3 regions of the Methylococcus sp. EFPC2 genome follow, and region 1 is predicted to be linked to each of the others. Evidence: riboswitches for the same ligand, from Rfam matches in the RefSeq annotation. Region 1 holds a riboswitch; each other region holds the start of a gene.
What was found. A riboswitch is a leader RNA that binds a small molecule or an ion and turns the genes downstream of it on or off. The one in region 1 is predicted to bind cyclic di-GMP.
Positions count from the first base shown of each region.

Region 2: linked by a shared signal. The riboswitch ahead of JWZ97_RS01335 (S8 family serine peptidase) and the one ahead of JWZ97_RS12475 (DUF1566 domain-containing protein) in region 1 are both predicted to bind cyclic di-GMP.
Region 3: linked by a shared signal. The riboswitch ahead of JWZ97_RS05050 (LEPR-XLL domain-containing protein) and the one ahead of JWZ97_RS12475 (DUF1566 domain-containing protein) in region 1 are both predicted to bind cyclic di-GMP.

Region 1 covers NZ_CP070491.1:2,919,032-2,928,595, reverse strand. The annotation lists gene JWZ97_RS12485 (sodium-translocating pyrophosphatase) at 1-1,026, shown strand, start outside; gene JWZ97_RS12480 (HDOD domain-containing protein) at 1,071-2,423, shown strand; cyclic di-GMP riboswitch class I at 2,563-2,642, shown strand; gene JWZ97_RS12475 (DUF1566 domain-containing protein) at 2,736-3,566, shown strand; gene ftsH (ATP-dependent zinc metalloprotease FtsH) at 3,599-5,518, opposite strand; RNA gene rnpB (RNase P RNA component class A) at 5,631-5,999, opposite strand; gene JWZ97_RS12460 (metallophosphoesterase) at 6,097-7,080, shown strand; gene JWZ97_RS12455 (CDP-archaeol synthase) at 7,082-7,561, opposite strand; gene JWZ97_RS12450 (ABC transporter ATP-binding protein) at 7,817-9,040, shown strand; gene JWZ97_RS12445 (YafY family protein) at 9,143-9,564, shown strand, end outside.
Region 2 covers NZ_CP070491.1:299,885-309,448, forward strand. The annotation lists gene JWZ97_RS01330 (choice-of-anchor N protein) at 40-864, opposite strand; gene JWZ97_RS01335 (S8 family serine peptidase) at 1,147-2,904, opposite strand; cyclic di-GMP riboswitch class I at 2,982-3,066, opposite strand; gene JWZ97_RS01340 (helix-turn-helix transcriptional regulator) at 3,778-4,119, shown strand; gene JWZ97_RS01345 (ArsI/CadI family heavy metal resistance metalloenzyme) at 4,161-4,604, shown strand; gene JWZ97_RS01350 (arsenate reductase ArsC) at 4,601-5,089, shown strand; gene arsB (ACR3 family arsenite efflux transporter) at 5,110-6,216, shown strand; gene JWZ97_RS01360 (NUDIX hydrolase) at 6,306-6,740, opposite strand; gene JWZ97_RS01365 (RtcB family protein) at 6,978-8,408, opposite strand; gene JWZ97_RS01370 (archease) at 8,430-8,876, opposite strand; gene JWZ97_RS01375 (PA4780 family RIO1-like protein kinase) at 8,997-9,564, shown strand, end outside.
Region 3 covers NZ_CP070491.1:1,166,534-1,176,097, reverse strand. The annotation lists gene JWZ97_RS05050 (LEPR-XLL domain-containing protein) at 1-8,202, opposite strand, end outside; cyclic di-GMP riboswitch class I at 8,331-8,516, opposite strand; gene JWZ97_RS05045 (SapC family protein) at 8,823-9,564, shown strand, end outside.

The sequences.
Region 1 (9,564 bases):
GGCCTGATCCTGACCGCCCTGATGGTCGTGATCACCGAATATTACACAGCCACCGAATTCGGCCCGGTGCGCCAGATCGCCCAGGCGTCCACCACCGGTCACGGCACCAACATCATCGCCGGCCTGGCCGTGTCGATGAAATCCACGGCCCTGCCCGTGCTGGCGGTCTGTGCCAGCATCTGGGGCGCGCATGCCCTGGCCGGTCTGTACGGCATTGCCATCGCCGCCACCGCCATGCTGTCGATGACCGGCATGATCGTCGCCCTCGACGCTTACGGCCCCATCACCGACAACGCCGGCGGCATCGCCGAGATGGCCGATCTGCCCGATGCGATCCGCGATATCACCGATCCGCTCGACGCCGTCGGCAACACCACCAAGGCCGTCACCAAGGGCTATGCCATCGGTTCCGCCGGATTGGCCGCGCTGGTGCTGTTCGCCGACTACACCCACAACCTGGGCGGCGGCATCGCCTTCGATCTGTCCAACCACAAGATCATCATCGGCCTGTTCATCGGCGGACTGGTGCCTTATCTGTTCGGCGCCCTGGCCATGGAAGCCGTAGGCCGGGCGGCCGGCGGCATCGTCAACGAGGTGCGCCGTCAGTTCCGGGAGATACCCGGCATCATGAATTACACCGCCAAGCCGGATTATTCCAAGGCCGTGGACATGCTGACCAAGGCCGCTATCCACGAGATGATCCTGCCGTCCCTGCTGCCCATCGCGATTCCCTTGATCGTCGGCTTGGTGCTGGGCAAGGAGGCCTTGGGCGGCGTGTTGATCGGCTCCATCATCACCGGCCTGTTCGTGGCGATTTCCATGACCACCGGTGGCGGCGCCTGGGACAACGCCAAGAAATACATAGAAGATGGCCATTTCGGCGGCAAAGGCTCCGAGGCGCACAAGGCCGCGGTGACGGGCGATACCGTGGGCGATCCCTATAAGGATACCGCCGGCCCCGCCATCAACCCGATGATCAAGATCATCAATATCGTGGCCCTGCTCATCGTGCCCCTGTTGTCATGATGTGTGCCCGGTCATCACGGAATTGAGGCAGGCGGCTTAGTCCTATGAGTTTGTTTTCGCGTATTTTCGGCTCCAAAAAGAGCGAGGACCTGGAAGCGCCTTCGGGCGATGCGGCCGCGATCGAACCCGTCGCACAGGCGGTGCCTTCCACGCTGAAGCCCGTGCCGGTGACGCTGGAAATGCTCGGCCAGCTGTTCCCCATCCGGAATCTGGGAGAGGAGGAAGTGGCCGCTTTTGCCACGGATCGCTTTTCAGAAGTCTTCGGGCCGGGGAGCGTGCTGTTCCGTCGCGATGTCGCCTCGGAAAGCCTGTTTTATCTGTTGGAAGGTACGGTGCTGATGGAACTCGGCGACGGCAAGCGCTACGAGGTCCAAGCCCGCACGGCGAAGGCGAGGTTCCCGCTGTGCAGCGCCCGGCGCTACAGCGCCACCGCGACCGCCTTGACCGACGTGCAGGTGTTGCGGGTATCGCCAAAGCTCATGAGCCGACATGGCGGGATCTCGTCGTCTCAGCCGGCCGTCGTCGAGCTGCTGGACGAATCCATCCCGGATGAAGTCAGGTCCATTCGGTTGTTCCAGGCCTTTTACGAGCATTACCACGGCGACGAACTGCAGTTGCCGACCTTGCCCGACGTTGCGCTCAAGTTGCGCAAGGCGGTCGAGAGCCATATGGATATCGCAGAGCTGGTGCGCATCATACAGATCGATCCGGCTATCTCGGCGAAACTGGTGCGTGTGGCCAACAGTCCGCTCTATCTGCCGACGAGACCCATCACCACCTGTCAGGACGCCGTGGTGCGCCTGGGTGTGAGGGCGACCCGAAGCCTGGTCATCGGCTACACGCTGAAACAGATTTTTCGCTGCAAGGACCCCTTCATCAACCAGTTGCTGCGGGATGAATGGAAGCAGAGCATCTACCTGTCCGGCCTGTGTTACGTGCTCGCGGCGGAAAACGGACGTTTCGACCAGGAAGAGGCCTTGCTTGCCGGTCTGTTATGCGACATCGGCACCGTTCCCTTGCTTTACTTCGCCGAAAACTTCCCGCGCGACTACTGGACGCCGGAAGACATCACCACCATTCTGCCCTGGCTGAGAGGGCCCCTCGGGTCGTATGTGCTGGAGCGCTGGGACTTTCCCACGGAGCTGGTCGAGATTCCGCTATTGGCGGAGGAGTGGTTTCACGACAGCGGTCCCGAATTGACCCTGAGCGACATCGTCATCCTGTCCAAACTGCACGCCTGCATAGGAACGGCGCGGATGAATGCGGTGCCGGCCATCAATTCCATTCCCGCCTGCGGCAAGCTCAAGGACGGCGCCCTCTCCCCCGAACACTCCCTCAACGTCCTGCATCAGGCCCGCGACAAGATCAACCAGGTGTTGAAACTCTTCGACATCTGAGCCTTACGCACGCGACCGGCCGGTTGTTTCACACGCCGAGCCGGCGAGCCGTTTAGGAGCCGAAAACGGGTATCTCATACCCGGTATCCCCTTCCTGTTGCATGCATGCTGGACGCTCGCGTACCATCTTGGTGCGGTACATGCCGCGCGCCACACCGGCTGCGAAGCCGGGCCGGAAAGCTCAGGGTCTTAGGATGACAAGACAGCCGGGTTGCCTCTGCCGAACGTAGGGAACGTCCGCCACTCATGGCGGGCAAGGTTCGAAACTTCCTCCAACCCATCTGTCAGGCCTTACCGGTCAGGAGTATGCCTGTGAGTATCTTTACCCCGCCCAAGGCGTTCGGATTACCACTGATCGCCGCGGTCAGCCTGTTGTCCCTTTCTTCCGCCCAGGCCGCGCTGATCGACGTCAGCAACGGCCAGATCTACGACGACGACCTCAATGTTTATTGGGTCAAGGACGCCAACTTTTTCAAGACGCTGGCCGACCGGCATCCGGGCGGTGCCGAGGCTCTCGTCCGTGGGGTCATCAGTGGCGTACGTGGGGTCGTCCACGATACCCCCAATGCCTACGATAACGCCGGGCCGGGCAATTACCGGCTCTCGGCTACCGATTTCGATACCACGACCGGCGCCATGAACTGGTGGGGGGCGCAAGCCTTCGTGACCTACGTCAACAGCCATGTCCGTTTTGGCGATGGCGCGACCGGCTGGCGCTTGCCGACTACCTACGAACTCTCAACCGGCGCTCCGGGCAGCGAGTTGCGGCATTTGTTTTTCAATGAACTCGGGGGACGTTCGGACCGACCCATCACCAGCACGCATGCGAGGGCGGCCAATTACGATTTGTTCCAGAACGTACGGAGCGACTTCTACTGGCTGGGAGACACCGAGTATCCGGCCAATGCGAAATATGTGGAGGTCTTTTCTACCGCGACCGGACGCCGCGGGCTCGGCTTTGACAAGACCAGCAAGGCTTACGTTTGGTCGGTGCGTACCGCGCCGGTCGCCGTGGTGCCGCTTCCGGGGGCATGGGTGTTGTTCGCCAGTGCATCGGCGGGGCTGGGATGGTTAGCCGGGAGCAGAAAAAAGCCTAGCGGAACGCGGCGCGTGTTGGGCATGGGCGCAGCCTCAGGGCGATAGCGGTCGCCCTGAGGCCGAGGGAAGTCGGGCGCCTATACGCGGGAGCCCGCATGGATGATGGCCTTGATCTCTTCGCCGCTCATGACTTCCTTGTCCTGCAGCGCCGCGGCCAGCTTGTCCAGCACGGCGCGCTGCTCGCTCAAAATCTGCGATGCCCGATCCTGGGCTTCTTCCACCAGCGCGCGGACTTCGGCGTCGATCAGGCGTGCGGTTTCGTCGCTGAAATTGCGCTCCTCGGCGCCCTCGACATCCAAATAGACCAAGCGATTGCGCTTGCCGTAGGCCAAGGGGCCCAGCTTCTTGCTCATACCCAGTTGGCAGACCATGGCACGGGCGATCTCCGAGGCGCGCTCCAGGTCGTTCTGCGCGCCGCTGGACACGTGGCCGAACACCAGTTCCTCCGCGGTACGGCCGCCCAGCAGGATGGCGAGCTGGTCTTTCAGCTCCGGTTCGGTGGAGAGGAACTTCTCCTCGACCGGCAGTTGCAGCGTATAGCCCAAAGCCATGCCGCCGCGCGGGATGATGGAGACCTTGTGTACCGGTTCGCCGGTGGGCACGGTTTCCGCCACCAGGGCGTGGCCGGCTTCGTGGTAGGCTACCCGGCGCTTTTCCGGCTCGTTCAGCGTGCGGTTTTTCTTTTCCGGGCCGGTGAGCACGCGGTCGATCGCCGCCTCGAAGTCTTCCAGGGCCACGCTGTTGCGGTCGCGCCGGACCGCGATGATGGCCGCTTCGTTGGCGATGTTGGCCAGGTCCGCACCGACGAAGCCGGGTGTGCGCTGGGCCACCACCCGCAGATCCACGTCCTTGCTCAGCGTCATGGCCTTGGTGTGCAGTTTCAAGATTTCGATACGGTCTTCCAGGCCGGGTTTGTCCACCACGATCTGGCGGTCGAAGCGGCCCGAGCGGAGCAAGGCCTTGTCGAGGATCTCCGGACGATTGGTCGCTGCCAGCACCACCACGCCGACGGAGGGATCGAAGCCGTCCATATCGGTGAGCAACTGGTTCAGGGTTTGCTCGCGCTCGTCGTGGCCGCCCATGACGACAGGTCCGCCGCGCGAGCGGCCTATGGCGTCCAGTTCGTCGATGAAGATGATGCAGGGCGCTTTCTGCCGGGCCTGCTCGAACAGGTCGCGCACGCGCGAGGCGCCGACGCCGACGAACATCTCGATGAACTCCGACCCGCTGATGTTGAAGAAGGGCACGCCCGCCTCGCCCGCGACCGCCCGCGCCAGCAGGGTCTTGCCGGTGCCGGGTGGGCCGACCAGCAGCACGCCTTTGGGCATGCGGCCTCCCAGCCTTTGGATGCGGCTGGGATCGCGCAGGAATTCTATGGTTTCGCCCAGTTCCTGTTTGGCATCGTCGGCGCCGGCGACGTCCTTGAAGCTGACCTTGGACAGTGAGTCGGCCTGGATGCGCACCCGGTTTTTGCCGATGTTGAGAAAGCCGCCGGGACCGCCTCCGCCCATGAAGCGCCGCGCCAACCAGCCCCAGATGAGGAATAGCAGCGCCAGGGGGAGCAGCCAGTTGAGCACGAAATTGCCCAGCCAACTGCTGCCGTAACGGACGGTATATTTCACACCCTGTTTCTCCAGGGCCTGGGCCAGGTCCTGGTTCCACAAGGGCACGGTGAAGAAACGCTTCGCTTCCTCGCCGGGCTTTTCCGGCTTGAGTTCGCCCGAGATGCCTTGTTCGGTCACCACGGCCTTGTCGACTTTTTGTTCGGCGACGCGCTTGAGAAATTCGCTGTAAGGAATTTCGTCCTGCCGGAACTGACTGATAGTCTGCCAAAACCAGATCAGGGCGAATGCCAGGAGGATATAGCCGAGGAGCGGGTGTTTCCCACCGCCGTCGCCGGTACGGCCGGGCTCCCGAGCTTTCTGGAAACCCGTCAGCTTGCGCCACAGGTCGCCGGCGCTTTTGCGGATGCTGTCGAACAGTGCTTGGGAACTCATCGTGACCTCCTGAGAAACAGGGTCGGGGTTGGCTTCAGCACGGACTGCCGAGTGATACGAAAAGTTTCCACAAGGATGTGGAGTGCGTTCGAATGGGAAAATCGAACGAGGAAAAAGGAGTCGGCCGATAAGCCGGGTTCTGTCGTGGACAGTCATTCATCTGGGGCGCGTGTCGCCACGCGTCTCAAGCGACCTACCCGGGAGCCGTGCGGGCCGCACGTTTCGGTTGCCCGAATGCCCCCCTATTTGGTCTTGCTCCGGGCGGGGTTTTCCCTGCCACTTCCGTTGCCGGAAGCGCGGTGCGCTCTTACCGCACCATTTCACCCTTACCGCGTCCCGCGAGGAGACGAGGCGGTATATTTTCTGTGGCACTTTCCGTAGGCTCGCGCCTCCCAGGCGTTACCTGGCGCCCTGCCCTGAGGAGCCCGGACTTTCCTCCATCCGCGGGTGAACCGCGAACAGCGACTGTCTGGCCGACTCCGCGCATAGTCTACCGGCTTATGCCCGCGCTCACCATCGTCGGTTCCGTGTTCGAACGGGACTAAACTTGGATATACCTCATCGTGTGTGTAGCCGTCATGAAACCTTCTTTCGATCACTACCGCTGTCCACCTATCGAGGCTTGGGCCTATCAGCGCCTCGCCGAGCGCGTGGGCCGTTGCCATCTCGACCAGCGCCTGGGGATAGAACACGATTTCGAGGCCCGGGCTTTCGGTTTCGGCCGCACCTTTTTCCATATCGAGAACTGGTTTTCCATCCACACCTGCATCCGGCTCGCCCTGATCGGCACCGGCTTGCATGGGCGCGGCCGGCGCAATGCGCGGGACGTGCAGATACGGCGTCACGAATTCATCCTACCGCACCTGCCCGAGGCCTTCGATGGCTACACCTTGCTGCAGCTTAGCGACCTGCATTTGGACAGCGCGCCGGACATGACCGATGCGCTCATTGCGACGGTGGAGCGGGTCGACGGCTGGGATGCCTGCGTCATCACCGGCGATTATCGCGCCAAGACGCTCGGTCCTTATCAGGCGGCTTTGGAGGGCATGAGCCGGCTCATGCCCCTGCTGCTGGCCACAGGCCCCGTCTACGGCATACTGGGGAACCACGACACCATCCGCATGGTGCCCAGTTTGGAAGACATGGGCATTCGGATGCTGCTGAACGAGTCGATTGCGCTGGAGCGTTCCGGCCTATCCATTTATTTGGCCGGCATCGATGATCCCCATTATTACCGGGCTGAAAACCTGGAAAAGGCCTCGGATTCGCTCCCCGATGAAGCCGTGTCCGTGCTGCTTTCGCATTCGCCGGAAATGTACCGGCACGCGGCCTATGCCCATTTCGACATCATGCTGAGCGGCCACACTCACGGTGGGCAAATCTGCCTGCCCGGCGGGATACCACTGATGCTCAACGCCAATGCCCCGCGCGCCTATTGCGCGGGAGGCTGGCGTTACCGCGATCTGCTCGGCTATACCTCGGTGGGTTCGGGATCCTGCATCGTCGACGTGCGCCTGAACTGTCCTCCGGAAATCACCCTGCACACCCTGCGGCGCGGATGAATCAATACGGCTGCTTGCGGATGTGCAGCCAGTAGAGCAGGCGCGAGAGCACCAGTTCCCATATCAGAAAGGCGCCGACCAGTTCGACGATATCCCCAGCCGCCAAGCCCCATTCCCCGCGGAATAACAATAATGGGAAAAGCGCCTCGGGGATCTGGTCCAGCCCCAGGGCCATGCCGCTGGAGGCGATGCCGAGCCGGCGCTTGCAGAAACTGGAAAACAAATCGCCGGCCATGGTCGCGCCCGCGACCAGCAGCCCCGTCCAGGGCGAGAATCCCAGCCAGGGCGCGAGCAGCGGGGTAAAAAGCAGCGAGCCCAGCACCCCGCGCCAGGTCTTGGACGGCCCGAATATCGGCCGTCCGTCACGCCAGGTTTTACCGCCGTCCAGTGCATGGTCGCCACGCGTGCCCAATAGGCGGGCGATCAGTATGGGGATGCCGTTGGCAATGAAAAGCAGCAGGAGTATCCGTGCGTAAAGCATGGGGCGGTCCCTGTCGGTAAGGGCTGGCGGCGTGAGGCGTGGTAGGTCGTGGGTGGATTCGGCGCATCAGCATAGGAGGCGGGGCACTATGCGTCAAACCCGGTCCGTCGACCGGGTGGGCACCGTCCCGTGCAATTGAAACGCTACGGGAACTCGGTCATCCTCAACGCCGCGTGGGAAAATGAAGGATGAGCCAGGGCCCCGCCTCGTCTTTACCCTGAATATCCGACTACTGTTTTTAACCCGGGAATTTTCGTGTCCTCCGTCATCGTCCACGCCGACCATCTCGGCAAAAAATTCCGCCGTTCCTGGCACAGTGGTTTGTTCTACGGTCTTGCCGACTTTCTGCGCAAGCGGTTGCACCTGAAACCTGGCAATGATCTGAGGCCCGACGAATTCTGGGCCCTGCAGGACATCAGCTTCGAACTGAGGCAAGGCGAGTGCCTGGGCCTGATCGGCCCCAACGGCGCGGGCAAGAGCACCCTGTTGAGACTTATCAACCGCGAATACCGGCCGGACCGCGGGCAGGTGAGGGCGGAGGGCGCGGCGCTCTCGCTCATCCGCCTCGGCAGCGGACTGCAACCGCAATTCAGCGGGCGGGAGAACATCTATCTCCGGTGCTCGCAGCTGGGCCTGGACAAGCTCGACATCGACCGGCGGGTCGACGAGATCGTCGCGTTCGCCGAACTGGAACGCGCCATCGATGCCCCGGTGAAAACCTATTCCGACGGCATGTACGCTCGGCTGGAATTCGCCATCGCCACTTGCGCGACTATGGACTTGCTACTGATCGACGAGGTGCTGGCGGTGGGCGACATCGCTTTTCAGCTGCGTTGCCTCGATCGCCTCGCCTGGCTCAAGCAACAAGGCACCGCCATCGTGTTCGTTTCGCATTCGGAAATGAACATGCGCCAGATCGCCGATCGCTGCCTGCTCCTGTTTGACGGCCGCCAGGTCGCATTGGGCGATCCGGACGCCTTGTTCTACCAATATCATGCGGTCATCGGCTACCTCGATCGCAGCCTCAAGCCGCTGGGTGTCAGTCCGCCGCCACCGCCCGTCCGGAGCGATCTGGTCGCCATCCGTTCCCTCCAACCAGTGCGCCGCAAGGACGAGGCGGTTGCCCGCACCGGAGGAGAACTCGTGCTGGAACTGGCTTACGACGCCTATGCCCCGATAAGCGAAGCCGCGCTCATCGTGCACGTACGCAACCTCGGCCGGGTACTCATCGGCAGCATCGACTCCCGGCTCGCAAACCTCAGCTTCGCGCTCGAGCGTGGTTCGGGCAAGCTGCGCCTGACCCTGCCGTTCCTATCCCTTACCGCCGGCGTCTATCACCTGTCGGCCGGTTTCCTGGGCCCGAACGGGGAATGGCTAGCCTACGGCCGGGACTTGCTCGATCTGCCGGTCGCTCAGGTCCAAACCGGCGAATATTCCGGCCTGGTGGCTTTGGAAGCGCGGTTCGAAACCCCGGAGTAGGATGGGCAAAGCCGTAGGCGTGCCCATCGGCTAAGACCCCGCGATCGAAAACCCGGCATGAACGCCGGCAACGGAAATCAGGCGCAGGACTAAGGACCCGCCATGGAAAAATTCACCCGCATCTGCCGCTTGCACCGCCTTCTGCTCGGCCATCAGCATCCGGTATCCCACCGCACCATTGTCGACAGCCTGCAGTGCTCGCGGGCGACCATCAACCGCGTGATCGAGGAATTGCGCAACCTCACCTGCGACCCGATTCCCTATGACCGGCGGCGCAAGGGCTACCACTATTTACACCCCGAGCGGCACAAAACCGACCTGCCTTTCCTGTTCTTCACCGCGGAAGAACTCAACGCGCTACTGGTGATCGACCGCTATCTGGAAACCCTGGAAACCGGCGTGCTCAACGAAGCCCTGGCGCCCCTGCGCAGTCGGGTACAAGCCCTGCTCGGTGGCCACGGCGAAAGCGATGGTGAAGAACTGCGCCGATGCATCCGCATCCTCCCATTGGGCCAGCGCGGCAA
Region 2 (9,564 bases), 1.8 Mb from region 1:
CCCCGCTAGTGGCGGGGCTTTTTTACAGGACATTTAGGTTCAGCTCGCTACACGTCGGCTTGAGAAAGCGAGACCCAATAGCCCCGTCCCGAACAGCAGGATGATACCAGGCTCGGGAATCTGGCCGGTTTGGCCGGTAGTTCCGGTTTGGCCGGTTGTCCCGGTTGTCCCGGTCGTTCCGGTCGTTCCGGTCGTTCCGGTCGTTCCGCTAGTACCGCCAGCGTCGTGGGAGAATGGCGCATTTATGTATTTGGCATCATTTTGTTGGGTGAAATAATGATCGTAGAGATCGAAGTGGAACGGCGTGTTTGCTGCGACGCCGCTGATGGCAATGTCATATACATTGATTTGGGCCTTATTGGCATCACCCGCACCAGGCGTCGGGAAACTGGTAATGAAATCGCCTATCGGCGAGTCGGTGAGCGTGAAGTCACCCAGCTTAAACTCCGTCCAGTCGGTCCCTGATCCATAAATGCCATGCGTCGGGAGAGACGAGCCGTCGCCCAGCAATGGGGCGGACCCGTTGGTGACGGTTTGACTGAATACGGCTGCACCGGGGGTCGAGGGATCGGTGAAGCCGCCCAATCCGCCTGTCGTCGACGGCGTCAGCGTAAAGGTTGGAGCCAAGCCATCGGCGTAAGCGATGGAAAGCTTTACGTCGAAAATCGATCCTTTGTTACCAGGACCAGCCACGTTGCCAATCGCCCAAAGACGTAGTGGGCCGCCGTTGAGAACCCAGGTTTCACTACCACCGTCATACGTGGCGCCTTCAAGATAAAGTTGGAGTTCGGGGATAGCCTGCGCGGTCCCGGCGGCAAGTAGGCTGCATGCCAGGAATGCGCTTTTTAAATATTTTGCGTTCATAAATTTTTCCTCGTTAGCATCACGGACGGATCGCAGTAAGAAATATACATAGTCCATGCCATGAATATAAGGCATTGATAGTTATTAATATTTGATGGGCATCATGCGATTTTTGGCAGAAATGTAAAAAATTCTGACAGCCTGCCTGTGTTTGCTAGCGATGGTCCAGCCGACTTAAGGACCATGTGCATGGTCGATAGAAAAGTTCGTGCGATCCGCGTACATGAAAAAAGCCGGCAGAGCCGGCTTTTTTCGGGGGTTAGGTTTAACTTCTAATATCAGCTACTTGAATATCGTCTCGGTCGCCGCGGCTTGATTGCCGGCCGGATCCGTGGCCACCGCCTTAAGCGTGTGGCTGCCCTTGGCCACATTTCGGGTATTCCAGGTGTAGCTCATGCTTCCGCTTGTAACAGTGCTCTTCAGGGCGCCATCGATATACAGCTTGAGCGAAGCTACCACGACGTTGTCTTGTCCTATGACCGAGATCGTGACCTTGGTCCCAACATTGCTGTTGTTCGCGGGAGAGACGAATGTCACGGTAGGCGGCGTGGTATCGGCGACATTGGCGACGTTGTCCACCGTCACAGTCACGCCGCTGGAAACGCCTTGGTTGTTTTGGGCGTCGTAGGCCTTGGCGGTGAGCGTGGCATTACCGTCTGCAACCAGGCTAGAATCCCAGGTGAACTGATAGGGCGCGACAGTATCGGTTCCGACCAGCTGGCTGCCGGCGTAGAGCGCTACTTGCGCGACGCCCACGTTGTCGGCGGCGTTGACGTCTACGCTCACCAAGCCTTTTACGGTCGTGCCGGCCGTCGGCGAGAAGACGCTGACACTGGGCGCCTGGGTATCCGTGGCCTGGGTCTGCGACGCCAACTGTACGGCTTTCGCCGCATTGACCCGGCCCCAGCCAAAGTAGGGGTAAAAATCCGTACCGGCGATATCGTCCCCCGAAACTTCCAACACCTTTTCGACCTGATCGGGGGTGAGGGCCGGATTGGCAGACTTGATTAGTGCGACTACGCCCGCGACGGTCGGTGCGGAGAAGGACGTGCCGTACCATTGCCCGTAGCCGCCGCCCGGACTGGTTGTCCAAATGTAATTGCCAGGGGCCGCCACGTCGATATAGCTACCGTAGTTCGACCAACTGGCCTTGGTGTCGTTGGTATCGGTCGCGGAAACACTGATGATATAAGGGTTATCGGCATAGCCGGGATCGGTGCTGCCGTTTCCGGCAGAAACGACTACGAGGCCCCCCTTGCCGCGCATGTATTGGGCGGCCGAGGTGACTGTAGACACCTGATTGACTTCGTAACTGATATTGGCCACGTCGGCACCGTTGTCAGCGGCCCAGGTGAGGCCCTTGGCGATGTCGCTGTAGTAGGCGAATCCGTCGGCACTGTTAGTGATTCGGATCGGCAGGAGCTTGACGTTCCATGCAACAGAGGTAACACCGGTGCTGTTGTTGCTAGCCGCGCCAACCGTGCCGGCGACGGCCGTGCCGTGCCCTCGGGTGTCCGAGGTGTCTCCGTTGTTGCTCACCACATTCCAGCCGGGAAGCAATTGGCCGGCCAGATCGGGGTGCGTCGCTTCCACGCCGCTATCCAGAATAGCGACGGTGACGTTCGCCCCTCTGCTAGCATCCCACGCCGTGGGCGCTTGAATCTTGGCCAGGTGCCAAGCGTTCGGGAACTTCGGGTCGTTTGGGGTCGTTTGGTTAGGACCAATTAATCCGTCCAGCTCTGCGAACTTTACATGAGGGTTCTTCGATAAGGCCTTGACGATGGCCGCCTCCGCTTTGGCCGGTACTTCCACGACATGCACGTCGAGTTGCGGTAAGCGACCTTGTGAGCGTGCGCCGTGTTTGCTCAAGATAGCGTCGAACTCGCCATCCGGTAGACCCGCACGCGGCTGGACCAGGATGCGGCCTTCCGCCCATTTGTCCGGGGCCGCGTCCGCCGTGGTGGCGAACGCAAGCCCTAGTATCGCGGAGACCGCGGCGGCAAGGCAGACGGAAATGGGTTGGTTGGTTCTAGAGTTCATGGTCATATCCTCTCTGCGTTGAATTTTTGGGAAATCCGGCGTATCGCACAGAGGGACCGCAATGCTTGCGGTGGATCGCTGGCAATCCCGCTGTCGTAGGATTTCTCCCGTAGACCGGTAACTTTGCGTCGCCACCTTTCGGTGGTTTTGCCTTTTTCAGGTCATCAATCCCCTCGGTCGCCGGTTATCCATTCCGGTGCGGGGGGATGTCTGGTTCCTTTGGTGGGGAAGATTAATGGGGCTGTGAAACGGGCATTGTGACGTGGCTCTCAAAGCGACGAACTTTTCAAGGCGCACGATGCCTGCTCCGGCTTCTGTCGGCGATGTCATTGTATTGAGCAATTATTTCTCTTGATGTCAGAGATAGCCTTGCCGTGCGCCTCGCCCGGACTGACTCCGTAGGCGGGCCGCGCGTTGGGGTACGTAAAATCCTGATTACATTAGCATATGGCGTGCCAAGTGTTCTATCGTTGCCAGGCCACTGCCGAGTTTCGTAAGGAAATCTATGGGGTCTAGGAGGAATAGCTGGGCGTGACGTGGGGCCATCAAGCCTCCCCATGCAGGAACACCGGACGCAAGAAGACAATATCGCTCCAGTTCCGTCGGGCTCAGGCGACAGTGTCGTTCGGAATACCAAAACACATGACGGAGCCGGGCGCCGAACTGCGCTCAGGGAAAACCGTTGGGGCCAGCGTTGGCCTGCCAACAGGCTGCGGCGATTTGAGGAAGTCCTAAGTGCCTGGGCCTACACGGTCGTCTTTAACTCACAGGTGTGAGCGCAGATCGTCCGATTCAGCACCTCGGCTGTTCCGCAAGCCGGCGACTCCATTCTTCCGGCTTGCATCCTTCAAACATTTCGATAATCATTGAAACATGGAAAACAAATCCGCCGTCACCGCCCTCGCAGCACTTGCCCAGGAATCCCGGCTGGCTGTCTTCCGTTTACTGGTGCAGGCCGGCCCGGAAGGTTTGTCCGCCGGTAAAATCGGCGAAGCGCTGGGTATCGCGCCGTCTTCCTTGTCATTCCATATGAAGGAACTGACTCACGCTGGGCTCGTTTCCTCCCGCCAGGAAAGCCGCTACGTCATTTACACTGCGAATTTTCACGCCATGAATGAGCTGATCGGTTTCCTCACCGAGAACTGCTGCAACGGCGCTCCTTGCGCGCCCGGCGCGCTTGCTGACTGCACGCGGTGCGACGAGCCCGTCACCTGATCGACTACCCAATTCACCTCACTCGAAACGGAGTACCCGTCATGAAGAGATTCCACGTACACATCGCGGTCGACGATCTCGCTGAAAACATCCGCTTCTACAGCGCAATGTTTCAGGCCGAACCCGCGGTGCGCGAAGCCGATTACGCCAAATGGATGCTGGACGATCCGCGCGTCAATTTCGCTATCTCCACGCGGGGTCGCAAGCGCGGGCTGGACCATCTGGGGTTGCAGGTCGAGTCCGACGACGAGCTGGAAGCGGTGCAACGCGGTCTGGCTGCTGCCGCCTTGCCTGTCGAGGAACAGAAACAGAGCGCCTGCTGCTATGCCAAGTCGGACAAGTATTGGTCCGTCGATCCTCAGGGCATCGCCTGGGAGGCCTTCCATACGCTGGATCGCATTCCGATGTTCGGCGCGGACAACGTGATTCGGATCGATCCGGCTACCGCCTGTTGTCCCCCATCCAGTCCCAAGGCCCCGGCATGACGCGCACACCCCTGAACGTCCTGGTGCTCTGCACCGGCAACTCCTGTCGCAGCATCCTGGGCGAAGCGCTCATCAACCATCTCGGTGCCGGCCGATTGCGGGCGTCCAGCGCCGGCAGTCATCCCGTCGGCAAGGTCAACGAAAACGCCTTGGCGACTCTGGCTCGTCACGGGTTGTCGACCGAGGGCTATGCCAGCCAGTCCTGGGACGAATTCGAAGGCACGCTCTTCGACATCCTCGTCACCGTCTGCGATGCGGCGGCGGGGGAGGCTTGCCCGGTCTATCTGGGAGCGGCGGTGCGCGGCCATTGGGGCCTGCCCGATCCGGCCCATGTGACGGGGAGCCGCGAAGTCGTCGAAGCCGCTTTCGAGGCGACTTACGTGGCGCTGGAAAAACGCATCCGGGCGTTGTTGGCATTGCCGCTGGAAAGTCTATCCAAGGCCGAACTGGCCGAAGCATTGGATCGTATTGGCGCCGAATCCTAAGAGGAACGGGGAACAAGATCATGAACAAACAGGCATTGCGCGATAGCACGCCTAAATCCTGGCCGGCCGTCTGCGAGCCCAAGCGCTTGAGCGTGTTCGACCGCTACCTCACCGTCTGGGTGGCTCTGTGCATGGTGGTCGGCGTGGCTGTGGGCAAGGCCTTGCCCGAACCGGTCGCCGCGTTGAGGGCGATGGAGGTCTCGCACATCAACCTGCCCATTGCCGTGCTGATCTGGCTGATGATCTATCCCATGATGCTGAAGGTCGACTTCGGCTCAGTTCTCAATGTGGGCCGCAATCCCAAGGGATTGCTGATTACCCTGTTCGTCAACTGGCTGGTTAAGCCTTTTGGTATGGCGCTGCTGGGCTGGCTTTTTTTCAAACATATCTTCGCGCCCTGGATAGGCACGGCCGATGCCGATCAATACACGGCCGGCGTCATCATCCTGGCCGCTGCGCCCTGCACCGCCATGGTATTCGTGTGGAGCTATCTCACCGACGGCGATCCCGCCTATACCCTGGTACAGGTGGCGGTGAACGACCTCATCATGCTGGCGGTGTTCGCGCCCATCGTGAAATTTCTGGTTTCCGGCGCGTCGGGGCTGGAAGTGCCGTTCGACGTGCTGCTCTACTCGGTAATCGCGTTCATCGTCATCCCGCTCACCGCCGGCGTGCTGACCCGCAAACTGTTGATGAACCTGAAAGGCAATGCTTGGCTGGAACGAGTCTTCCTGCCGCGCCTGCATCCTGTCGCCATCTCCGCGCTGCTGCTGACCCTGGTGCTGATTTTCGCCTTCCAGGCCGACAATCTCACCGGCCGATTGCTGCACGTGGCGCTCATCGCCGTCCCCATCCTGATCCAGGTGTATTTCAATTCCTCGCTGGTCTACGGCCTGATGCGGCTGTTCAAGGTGAACTACGCCGTCGCCGCGCCGGGCGCCTTGATCGGCGCGAGCAACTTCTTCGAACTGGCGGTGGCCACCGCCATCGCACTGTTCGGACCGGAATCCGGCGCCGCCCTGGCGACCGTGGTCGGCGTGCTGGTCGAAGTGCCGGTGATGCTGACCGTGTGCTCGGTATGCAACCGAACGCGGGGATGGTTTAAGGAGGCCGAGCCGGCGCACTGATCCCTGTGTGGCCGTCGGCCCAGGTATGCCGGCAGCTTGCGCGCAGGATCATGGGCCGACCGCGCTGTACGGCCCATGCTCGAACCCGGCTAGCGCAACGGCGCCGGCTGCCCGCTCAAACGGAACCGCCGGTAATCGTCGAGCACCAGGGCATGATCGAAGGCCAAAGGCTGATGGAACTCGTCCAGCGACACCACGCAAACATGCTTGGCATCGTCGTCGGCTTTGGGTACGCCCGTCGCGCGCGCCACGTAGACGGCGGTGACGGTATGGCCGCGGGGATCGCGGCGCGGGTCGGAATACAGGCCCAGCAAGGCGATGAGCCGCACGTCCAGGCCGGTTTCTTCCTTGGCCTCGCGGATGGCCGCTTGCTCCACCGTTTCGCCGACATCGACGAAACCGCCCGGTATCGCCCAGCCCAGCGGCGGGAATGCCCGTTCGATGAGCACGATGGGGGAGCCGGGCCTATCGGTCAGTTCGATGATGGCGTCGGCGGCCAGGCTAGGGGTGATCGGTCTGCTCATAGGCTTGTTGCGGAATGTGTGCCGTCTGCTCTGCGGGCGTCGTGGGCTGCAACCTTGGCGGATTCCAGCAGTCGGCTTGGTGAGTTGAAATAACCTGGGGCGTGCCCGGTCGGCGGAAAAGGCCGCAGGAACTGGGGGCCGTTAGGGCTAAGCCTAACATAAGGCGGGGCCTTGGCCGATTGGCGACCGGGCCCCGGCGGCCCGAAGCCGCGCGCCGGTCTCGTCATGGCGCCCCGCTTAGCCTTTGATGCAGACCACCGGCACCAGCTTCGCCACCAGGCGGGCGAGGCCCGCCCGATCCGCCGCCCTCACCACCGCGTTCACGTCCTTGTAGGCGCCGGGCGCTTCCTCGGCCACCCCGCGCTGGGAAGGACTGCGGACCAGGATGCCGCGTGCCGCCAGATCGTCGATGACCTTGCGACCTTGCCAGGTACGAGTGGCCTGATGCCGGCTCATGGCGCGCCCGGCGCCGTGACAGGCCGAGGCGAACGACCGCATCTCGCCGGTGGCCTCGCCGGCCAGGATGTAGGAGGCCGTGCCCATGGAGCCGCCGATCAGCACCGGTTGGCCGGTGTTCTGGAAGATAGGCGGAAGTTCGGGATGTCCGGGACCGAAAGCCCGCGTCGCTCCCTTGCGGTGCACGTAGAGCCGGCGGCGCCGGCCATCGACCCGATGTTCCTCCAGCTTGCAGGTGTTGTGCGAGACGTCGTAGAGCAGGTCGAGCCGGGCTTCCGGCAAAACCTCGGCGAACACCTTCCTCGCCAGATGGGTGATGATCTGCCGGTTGGCCAGCGCGCAGTTGATGCCGGCGCGCATCGCGCCCAGATAGCTCTGGCCGACATCGGAGTTTATCGGCGCGCAAGCCAGTTCGCGGTCCGGCAGCCGTATTCCGTGCTGCTGCGCGGCGATCTGCATACGCTTCAGGTAATCGGTGCCGATCTGGTGGCCCAGCCCGCGCGAGCCGCAATGTATGGTCACCACGATATCGCCGACGCGGATACCGAAGATCTCGGCGGTTTCGGCATCGAAGACTTCGGCCACCTCCTGAACTTCCAGATAATGGTTGCCGGACCCCAGCGTGCCCATTTCCTCCCGCTGGCGCTCCTTGGCGTGGTCGGAAACCTCCTCGGGCCGGGCGCCCTGCATCCGTCCGTGCTCCTCGATGCGCTCCAGATCGCGCGCCTCGCCCCAGCCCTGCTCGACCGCCCAGACCGCCCCGCCGCGCAGCATGGCATCCATGGCGTGCTTGTCGAGGTGGATATGGCCGCGGCTGCCCACGCCGACGGGTACCGTGTAATAAAGGAAATCGACCAGCGCCTGCTTGACCGGCTCGATCTGCTCGCGCCGCAGTCCCGTGGTCAGCGTGCGCACCCCGCAGGAAATGTCGAAGCCGACGCCGCCGGCCGACACCACGCCGCCTTCGTCGGCATCGAAGGCGGCCACGCCGCCGATGGGAAAGCCGTAGCCCCAATGGGCGTCGGGCATGGCATAGCTCGCGCCGACGATGCCCGGCAAGCAGGCGACATTGACCGCCTGCTCGTAGACCTTGTCGTCCATGCCGCGTATCAGTTCCTCGTCGGCGTAGATGACCGCCGGGACCCGCATGGGCGGAACCTGGGCGATGCGCCAGGCAAATTCGGAAATGCGTTCGAAGCGGCTGGTGTCCATAGGTATGCCCCCGATTGAGAATCAGACATCCACCACACACTGGGCGACCCAGCGGCCGCCCGCCTCGCGTAAGACCTTGAGCTCGGTATAAGTGGCCCCCTTCACCTCCACCGCCGGCTGATGCCGCTCGCGATCCACGGCCTCGCCCCAAGCGGTGGCGGCCAGACTATTCCCTCGTATCGCCACCCGGAAACGGCCGAACAGCATCTTGCGCACGGACATCTCGTAGACCAGCGCATTCAGCCAGTCGGCCAGCAATAATTCCTCGTCGGGCGCCTCGCAGCGTATCTCCACCGCGACCTCAGGATGAATGTTTTCAGGCTCGCAGATGATGGAAGTCAGCGCCAGCGCGGCATGCTGGAAAGCTTCTTCCATACTCTGCCCGAAACCGCGCACGCCCATGTCGGCGACATGGGGGAACAACTCCCAATCCACGCTATCGGCGTCGGTTTTCGATACGGTCATCATGGAAGCACCTTCCAACGGGACATCACACAGTATTTATGAAAACCGCTCGAATGCCAGCGCCCATATGCTATTTATGAGCCGGGTTCGGCCTCACTCCCGCGTCGGTGCATAATAAGGCTAATGAAAACCCCTAAAAGAATCGAACCCCTAATCCACGATGGCCTCGTCGACGAGGTCATCCGTTCACTGAAAAGCGGCAAAGAAGCGGCGGTCTACGTGGTCCGCTGCGGCACCGAAGTCCGCTGCGCCAAGGCCTACAAAGAAGCCGAGCAGCGCGGTTTTCGCCAAAGCGTGCAGTATCAGGAAGGCCGCAAGGTACGCAACAGCCGCCGTGCCCGCGCCATGGAGAAAGGCAGCCGCTACGGGCGCAGGGAGCAGGAATCGGCCTGGCAGAATGCCGAAGTGACCGCCTTGTATCGCCTCGCCGACGCGGGTGTGAGGGTGCCGCGGCCCTATCTCTTCGTCGATGGCGTCTTGCTCATGGAACTGGTGACTGACGCCGACGGCAATCCGGCGCCTCGCTTGAATGATCTGGACATGACGGCGGAGCAGGCACGGGAATATCACGACGTGCTGATTGCGCAGATCGTCCGCATGCTCTGCGACGGGCTGGTGCACGGCGACTTGTCGGAATACAACGTTTTGGTCGGCGCCGAGGGGCCGGTCATCATCGATCTACCCCAGGCCG
Region 3 (9,564 bases), 1.8 Mb from region 1:
CTTGACCTCGATGCGGTCGCCCGGATTCACGAACCGGACCTTGGTCGTCTGGCCGGACGCCAGTTCCGTGGTGTCGGTGGCCGTGGGTTGGGTCCGGTTCGGCCCGAGGTATTCGTAGACGTCGCCCGCTCTCGCCCCTTCGGCGATCTTGACCTTGTCGTGCGTATGCAGCGTCTGCCCCTGGGCGAGGCCGGTGTCGGTCGCGTAGTCGGACGGGGTCGATTCGTTGACCTCCACGCCGATGAAATTGCGCGCGACCGACACGCCGATGGCGACGCCCGCGCCGGTGGTCGTACCGAGGCTCAGCGAGGCCGAAGCCGCGGCGATGGTGGCGTCGACGACGGAGGTATTGCGCGCGTCCAGATCCACGTCGGCTACCTGGGTGACGCTGCTGCCGGCGATAAACGCGTTGATTCTGCCCGTGACCTGGTTGGTCGATACGCCGCCGCCGCCGCTCACGCCCACGCTGGTGGTTCCCTGGCTGGAGGAAAGGGTCGCGGCGACCGCCGTCGCCTTGATGCTGTCCTGGGCGAGGGCTGAAACGAGCACGTCGCCCGCTTCCACCTTCACCAGCGGCGAGTTCTCGATGGCCGCAGTGACGTCGTTGTCGATCTCGTTGAGGGACAGCGAGACGCCGACCGCAATAGCCGCCCCGGTGCCGCCGCCCGACTGGGCGAGGGCGATAGCGGCGCCGATGGAGTGGGCGGTGATGGTCGAGGTGTCACTGGCATCGATATCGAGGTTGCCGCTCTTTACCGTGATGCGGCTATTTCTGGCTTGCGCGCCGACGTTCGTGCGTATGATGTTGACGCCGGCCACGCCCGCGCCCGCCAAGGCGCCGGTGAAACCGCCCGAGCCCTGCGTGCCGGACAGCGCGCCGCCGATGGCCAGGGCGTCGATGGTCGCGGTGGACACCGCCGTGATGGCCAGGTCACCCGAGCCGACTTCGAGGGTCGCGTTGTCGGCGTAGGCCAGCACCTTGCGCGGGGCATCGCCGCCGATGTCGTTGATCGCGATCGAGGCGCCGATGGAGCCCGAAACCTTGGCGCCACCGCTGCCGCCGGTCGATACGGCGATGGCGAAACCGCCCGCGTCGGCGGTGATCCGGGTGCCGTCGGTGGCGCTGAGCGTGAGTTTGCCGCCGGTCCTGATGCCCGGGCCGCGGGTATCGGCGGTGCTGTTGGCGACATAGGCCTCGACGCCACCGCTGATGGTGTTCACGGAAACGGCACCGGCCACGGCCACGGAGGCCTTGCCGCTGCCGCCCGCGCCGGCTCCGCCGATGGCGACGGACTTGATGACGGCGGTGTCCGTGGCCGTCACGCTCGCGTCGACCGTGGCGTCGACATCGGCGCTGTCGATGTAGGCCCGGGTGGTGCTGGCTATTGTGTTGAGGGAAACCGAACCGGTCGCCGAAATGGCGGCGGTGCCACTGGGACTGGTGAGCGCGGCCACCGCGACGCCCACGCTCACGGCGAAGATGTCGCCGTCCCGGTTTGCGTTCACGGAGACGTTTTTGACCCCTTCCACATCGGCCCCGGCGAGGAAGGCCTCGGTCGTCATGTTCAGCTCGTTGATACCGATCGCCCCCGCGACGCTGGCCGCGACCTTCTGGCTCGCACTGGGCTTCACGGGAACGACGAAGGCGGCCGCGCCGGACACGGCGAACACGGACGTGTGATTTTGGCTGTCGATGCTGAGATTGTCGCCCAGCGTGATCTTGCCCCGGTCGTTGACGTAGGCCTGGGTGTTGTCGGTGACGAGGTTTTCGTTGTAGACGCCGGCGATGCCGATGCCGAACTTGTTCTGGCTCTTGTTCTTGGTCTGGACGGACAGGAAGGGAATGTCCGACACCACGGCGGCGGCCACCCCTATCCCCATGATGCGTCCGTCGTTGCTGGCGTCCAGCGTGAGGCTGGCGGCGTCGATGACCGTGCCGTTGTCGCCTATCGTGGCATCGGTCTTGGTGCGGCGTTTGCCGACCACGGCCTCGGTGCTGCGCACGACCTCGGAGCTGCCGACGCTGACGCCGATGCCGACGCCTTTGGCCAGCTGAACCGCGCCGACCAGGTTGATGTAGTTCACCACGCTGTTCGCGTCGACCGTGATGGGACCCCCTTCGTGCCGGAGACCGCTATCGACCTGGGCTAGCGTCTCGCTGAGCTGATCGGCGAACGAGAAGCTGCCGCTGACGCCGATGTTGCCGGAGTTACCGCCGGCCTGGGCAAAATCGAGCGACCAGATGTCCTCGGCGGCGGTCACCGACAGTGCGCCGTTGACCAAGGTAGGCTGGGTGGAACCTTCGATCTTGGCGATGGTGTGGTTTTCGACGGACTGAACCAACACCGACCCGCCTATGCCCAGCATGCCGGCCTCGTTGCCGAACAGCGAGAAGGGCAAACTCTTGCTCTTGGCCAGTTGCTTGAGGTTTTCCGGCCGCATGTCGAGCTGAATGATGCCGGCGACATTGACCAGTTCCATCGTGGTCTTGGCATCGACGGTGACCGACTGGTTCGAATTCTGGTAGGCCGCCTTCTGATTGATCTTGGTGCCCGCGCCTATGATGGCCTCGGATCGATTCGTATAGGAGGTGACGCCGATGGAGCCGGTGATCGTCAGCTTTTGCGACTGTTTTCCCTTGGCATCGGAAATCCTGCCCTTGGTGGACGCCCAGACATTCATCATGTTGTTCAGGCCCAGCTTGCCGTTCAGGGCGGAAGCCAACTCGTCAATGACGCTGCCTTCCGACGGATCGCTGAGATCGAAACGATCCTGATGGAACGGCAGCGAATCGACCAGCAAGGGATAGGTGATGTCCGAGCTCACCGCAATCTCGCCCCGGGCGTCGAGCTGGGCGCCGCCCTGAACCAGGGCCTGCACGGTGCTGTCGTAGGTGCCCGTGGCCACGGCGATGGACATGGACCCCAGTTTTCCTTTCCCCTTCTTGATGGCCTCGCTCGTCACCGTGCCTTCCGCGCTGACTTGCACCGACTGCTCGGCCGAGGCGTTGACGGTGATGTTGGCGCCGGACTCCAATTCCGCGGTCGATCCGACCTGGGCGAGCACGTCGTGATCGAACGCCGCCACGGCGACCGACGCGGACAAGCTGAACTTGGCCGCCTTTTTCACGTCGAGGAATTTCCCGCCGCCGGCAGCGATGGCCTTGGCGGTTTTCGGATCCTGCGCCACGTTGGCGGTGAGGAAGTCCGCCAGAGTCGGCGTACCGCCGATACGGGTTTGGGCAATGGCGCGGTTTTCCGACTCCAGGCCGGCGATCACGTTGATGCCGGCTTCCTCGCCGGGGGCCTGGAGGGTGTGGGTCAGCGTGAGATCGTTATCCGAGGGCGCGCGAAGGTCGACCGGCAAGGCCGCCTGGGCCGTCAGCGGGGACTCGGACAAGCGAATGGTGTGGTCGTCCACCTTGGTGACGAAATAGATCTGGCCGTCGATCAAGCCACCGATGGCGGTGTCGCCGTGCACGGCCGTGGATGCCCGTTCGAATCCGTGCCGGTCGCCGGTGGCCACGCCGGCCGTGAGGGCAACGACGGTCAATTCGGACAGCGGCTTGGGCGTGTTGGGATCGCCATTCAGCCAGTTGGCGGAAAGCGTCGCATCGGCGAGCTGGAAGCTGCTCTCCCCGGTGGGTATGACGAAATAGTCCCGGCCGTTCACCAGGCCGCCGATGGCGGTACCGCCGCCGGCCAGATAAGTCACCCGTTCGCCCGGTTTGAAGCGGTGCTCTCCTGTTAGCTGGATGGAGTCGTTGGCGTCGTCGACCGCGGGTATCGGGGTCGGGTCGAACGTGGCGATTTTGCTGCCGTCCGCCGTCTCCAGGGAATGCGGGCTCAGTCCGGTCGTGGCGCCGGCCGTCAGGTCGAGCACATAGACGGTCTGGTCGCCGTTGACCGTATGGGATTCCGCGGTGGCGCCGGTAGCGTTCTGGTCGGTCGTGGCCAGCTTGACATGATTGGCGTCGACCACGACGACGACGTAGGTGTTGCCGGCCTGCAGTCCGCCGATGGCATCGCCGTCTCCGCTGGAATAAATGACGCTTTCGCCGTCGACCAAGCCGTGCCCGGTGATTTCGATGGCGTTGGCGGTCAGGTCGACGGCCGGCGCGGTGCGCCCGCCGTCGAACAGCATCACGACGGTGTCGCTCATCAGGCTGTGGGTGCCGGTGGCGCCGGCGCCCGCGATCAGATTGACGGCCGTTCCCGTCAGGGCGTTGGCTCGGGTCGTGGCCAGCTTCAGCAGGTTGTCGCTGACGCGGATGACGTAGTAATCGGTCTGCGCCGTCAGGTTGCCGACCGCCGTTCCGCCGTCGGTGAGATAGGTGATCTTCTGCCCCGTTTCGTAGCCGTGACCGGTGCTGACGATGAGATCGTCCGTCAGATCGACGGGATTGGATGTCAGGCTGTGGGCGCTGCCCGAGCCGGTGGACGTCAGGGCGATGGCCGTGCCGGCCAGCGCATTCGCCCGGCTGCTGGCCAATTGTATCCGGTCGTCGGCGACCGCGATGACATAGTAATCGGTGTTGTCGACCAGCCCGCCCAGGGCGTTGCCACCGCCACTGGAATAGTGGATCCGCTGGCCGGTCACGTAGTCGTGTAGGCCACCGAACACGATGGCATCCTTGATGTCGTCGTCGGCATCCTCCAGGATCATGTCGATGACGGGTTCGTCGTCGGCCGTGAGGCCGCCCGGATTGAAGCTGACGGTGGTATTGCCCGGCGCGAAATTCGCGTAGCGGGTCATGCCGACTTCGTGGCGGATGGTCGGATCGAGGCGATACACCACCGCATCGCCGGTTTGCAGGCCATGGGGCTGGGTGAACGTCAGATTGCCCGAGCCGTCATCGGCCACCGCATCCGCCGGCTTGAACGAAATCGGCGGTTCGTCGTAGCTCAACACATGGATGTGCTGCGCGGTGAGGCTGTGCTGGCTGCCCGTACCCGTCGCGGTAAGGTTAATCGCGGTCCCGGCCAGGGCATTGGCCTCGGACGCCGCGAGTTGCACCCGGTCGGCCCGGCCGGCCACCCGGATGACGTAGTAATCGGTGTTGTCGGTCAGGCCGCCGATCCCCACATTGGCGCTGTCCCCTTTGGAATAACTGACTTTCTGGCCGGTCACCAGATCTTCGGCCGCGATTTGCAGGGTATCGGCCGACAGGTCGACGACCGCTTCGTCGCCCACCGTGGCGGCGGGATCGAAATCCAGCGTGGTCGAAGTGCTGCCCGTCAGCGACAAATCGATCACGTGGAGCGTCAGTGCGCCGACGGTACGGGTTTCCCCGGTGAGGAACTCCGCCGTCGCATCGGTCGTCGCCAGCTTGATGTGCGTCGCATCCACCTTGACGGCGTAATAGCTTGCGCCGCTGGTCAGGCCGCCGATGGCGGCGCCGTCGCTGGTGCCGACCAGATAGTCCAGCACTTGGCCGTCCACGAAGCCGTGCGGCTGAGCGAAGGCGAGGGTGTCGTTGGCCGCGTTGACCGCGGTGGCCGGATCCAGGCTCTTGAGCTCCCGCCGGCTCAGGGTCTGCGTGGCATCCGGGTCGGCCCGCGCGGCGTCCAGCTCGATGGTCGAACCCCGCGTCAACTGGATGTGATCCTTGTCGACCACGATCACCCGGTAGGCTTCGCCGCTCTCCAGTCCCAGGATCGAGTTCAGCGCCGTATCGGGCGCGCTCGGGTCCGCCGCCAGGTACAGCAGTTCCTGCCCCGGAGCCAGGCCATGATCGAGGATTTCTATCGTGTCCGTGGCGTAGTCGATATCGCTCAGCTTGAGATCCAGGGCCTTGGACTGGACCGCCTTGGCGGTGATCTTGCCGTCCACCACGGATTGAACGTCCGTCTTGTCGGTGCCGACCGCCACGCCTATGCTGCCGCTGCCATCGATGAAGACCGCCACGCCGGCATTGGCTCCGTTGGAAACCTCGCCGGTCGCGTTGACGTTGACCGTACCTTCGGCCGTGATCGTCACGCCCTGGCCGACGAGGGTCTTGGCGACGGTGATGGAATCGGTGATGGCAACGGCGACCCCGATGGCCTCGTTCGGGTTCTTGATGATCTTGGCCCCCTTGCTGCTTTTCGGGGCCGAGTTCAACACCGTGCTGGCCGCCACCTCGGCGGTCGTCGAACTGGTCGATTCGATGGTGACGTCGTTGCCGGCGGAAATCGTGGTCGTGCCGCTCACGTTGATCTGGGCCGAACCGTCCGCCTTGGCGTACCCTGCACTGTAGGGGGTGTATTCGATGGGATTTTTCTTGTAGCCGCCCTTCTTGCCGGGATCCATGCCACCGGCCGCCGAAGCCAAACTCTGCACGGTGGTATTGGACGTGATGCTCACATCGCCGCTGCTGACGATGCTGGCGTCCGTCAAATCGATCGAGGTATCGGCCGTCCGCGTAACCACCGAAACGGCCTGCAGCACGGGAGGAATGCCCAGCAGGGTCGCCACGTCGAAGAAATTAAATGCCGGCTGGAGCCCGTAGCTGTTGAACAGCGCGGCATCTTCCTCGAGGATGTTTTCGTCGGCGGCTTCCGCCTCGATGGTGACCGAGCTGCCTTCGATGGTGGCACCTGTGATCGAGACGGTAGCCGACTTCGACTGCACGCTGACCAGGGTTATGGGCAAAATCGCCGTCTGACTGGTCTTCTGGGCGGATACACTGATCTCCGCGCCCTTGATGAGCGCGCCCGCGGCGACCGTGATGCTCACGTCCGGCGTCGGGATGACGTCGATGGGCAAGGCGCCGGAGAGATCCTTGACCTCGACGGCCAGGCTGATGTCGCCGGCCAGATAAGTGCTGCCGACATCGACCTCGGCGAGTAATTGGGCATTGGCCCCGACGGATATAGCTTGGGCGGAAAAGTCGATCTTGCCCGAATCGCCTGCGGTATGACCGCCGGCATTGACGTTGCGGGTCGAGACCACGGCGTCGCCGTTCACCGTAATGGTTTCGGCAGCCGCGGTCAGATTGTGCCCTTCCAGGTCGATGTTGCCGGCAAACTTGATTTCGTCCGACCCATCCAGAAACCACGCATCGCTCTCGTAGCCGCCGTAGGCGTATACGTCGGCACCCACATCCAGATCGCGCACCGTCAGGGTATCGTTACCCAGGCCCAGGTAAACCTTGTAAACCTGGGCGCTATCGACCACGGCCCATGAGCGGGAATCGTCCGCCTTCCTGATCTCAAGCTGGCTGGCATCCTTCCTGTCCAGCACGAGATCATCATTTCCAAGACTGGCGACGAATACCTGGGTATTGGCATCCCCGACCCAAAAGCCGTTGAACGTGTCCAGCAAGTTCCTGATCTCGCTGATCGTTTGATCGGCTATGGCGCTGATGCCCGCGGCGGCGTCTGCCGCCCAGCCCTCCACCTGGGCGAAAAACTCGCTCACACCGCCGAACTCGTCCTGGAGTATGACCAGGGGATCGATATCGAGGCTGGAGTAGGTGAGCGTCTGGGTACCGTTGAGCAGCACGCTGCCGCTGTCCGGGCTGGTGGGACTGTAATCTACCGAGCTGTAGCCGTTGAGCGTGAGTGTATCCGTGCCTGCGCCGCCCGCAATGTCCAGCCCCCCGGCCCAGCCATTGATCGTGAAGGCGTTGTCGCCGCTGTCACCTTCCAGCTTGGCACTCTCGAATCCGCCGATCCCGAAGGCATCGCCACCTACGGTGAGGGAAGCGGCCGAGAGCGTTAAATCGGCGCCCGTCTGCGATGGTGGCGCCTTGGCGACCAGGCTGTCGTTGCCGCCGCCTGACAGGTTGATGCCGAGGGACGGCAGACTGAGGGCGTCCAAGGCGGTTCCCAGGCTGGCGATATCCAGCGTCAGGGTATCGTTACCTCCCGTGCCCGTGATCGTAACTCCGCCGCTGGCCGCGTCTGCCACCAGGTCACTGGAAATGACATTGTTGGCGGCATCGACCAGTTGGAAATTGGTGCCGGCCGCATCCAGGGTCAACGTCAATTCGCTCGCCGCTCCCTGACCGGCGCCGTAAGACAAGTCCGCCGACAACAACACGCGCGGCTCCAGCGTTTCGAACAGGAAAGACCTCGGCTCGGCTGCGCCCGTTGGACGCACTATCTTGGGGCCACCCCCTCCCAAAACAGACTTGGCTTTATCCCACCAGCGCAAAACCGGCTTCTGACTCTTGCGATGGGCGAGGTCTTTCTTGATCTGCTCGAATGGGTAGGCCATGGCTGGATACTCCTGTAAGAGCACTCGGGGCCGCTCATGTCGTCAGCGGAACTCGACGTGTTCTTGGCTTTCGAAAACGGAAGTCGGCGGGCACAAAAAAAGCCTGGCTGCTTCCCTCCACATATAGAGGTGGCAACCCGGCTTTCTTAATCCGCACGGAGGATACAAGATCGGCACGACTCCGAAGCGGATCGAGTGGCGACTATCAAACGCCTCGTTCCAGTTCGGCCACAGCGCGTTCTTCTTCGTCCCATTGCGTGGTAAGACCCGTGGCTTTCCGTCCCTGCCTCACGACAGGTTTGGCGAACGCTCCGAAATAGCCAAGGACAAAACCGCACACGCGAACCTGCCTGCATCCGATGTCCCCGTCCCCTGGCATGGCGAAAGAAAAACTTCCTACTCCGGCGCTGTGTAATGGCACCATAAGCAACCCCCGTTTGCAAGAATTCTTATCACTCGGTTTTGTCCCTTGAGCCGAAGTTTTCCTGCCCGATTTGCGCCCACGGAAACCCCGAATTCCGCCCGCCTTGCCTGGCTGGCCGCAGCTTTTCGTGCTAGGTTTCCACGCGCTCGGCTCCCTCCGCCCCGTTCAAGCTCTCATCCTCGAGGAACAATCGCTTATGGCTACGCAATTGCTGATATACGAAACCGCCGTTCCGGTCACCCAGACAAGACACGGGCAGTGGTCCGTAGACACAGCGGGCGGTTTCGCTTTCTGCCGCAAGGTGAACTCGGTGCCGCTGATGACGGTCGAGTTTCCTCGCACCGCGGCCGAATATCCCATCGTTTTTGCCGGCAATGGAGAACACGTGATGCCTGCCGTGATCCTCGGGCTGCGGGCCGGCGAGAACCTATTCCTGACCGAGCAAGGCGGCTGGGATGGCAAATACATCCCGGCCTTCGTGCGCCGCTATCCCTTCGTCTTCTCGAGCAGCAGCGACGGCACCACGTTTTCCCTGTGCATCGACGAGGCCTATGCGGGCTGCAATCAGGAAGGCCGAGGACAGCAGTTGTTCGACGACAACGGCAAGCCGACGAACTATGTGCAGGATGTGCTTCGCTTCCTTCAGGGGTATCAGGCCGAATTCCAGCGCACCCAGACGTTTTGCAAGAAACTCAAAGAACTGAACTTGCTCGAACCGATGCAGGCCCAGATCACTCTGGATTCAGGGCAGATCGTATCCCTCACCGGTTTCCTGGGCGTGAACAAGGACAGGCTGAAGGCACTCTCGGGCGACACCCTAGCCGATCTGGCGCAAGCCGACGAATTGGAGTGGGTGTTCCTGCATCTTCTATCCTTGCAGCATTTCGAAAGCCTGAAGGAACGCCTCGCCGGCACGGCCACCGGCGAAGCGCTGTCGG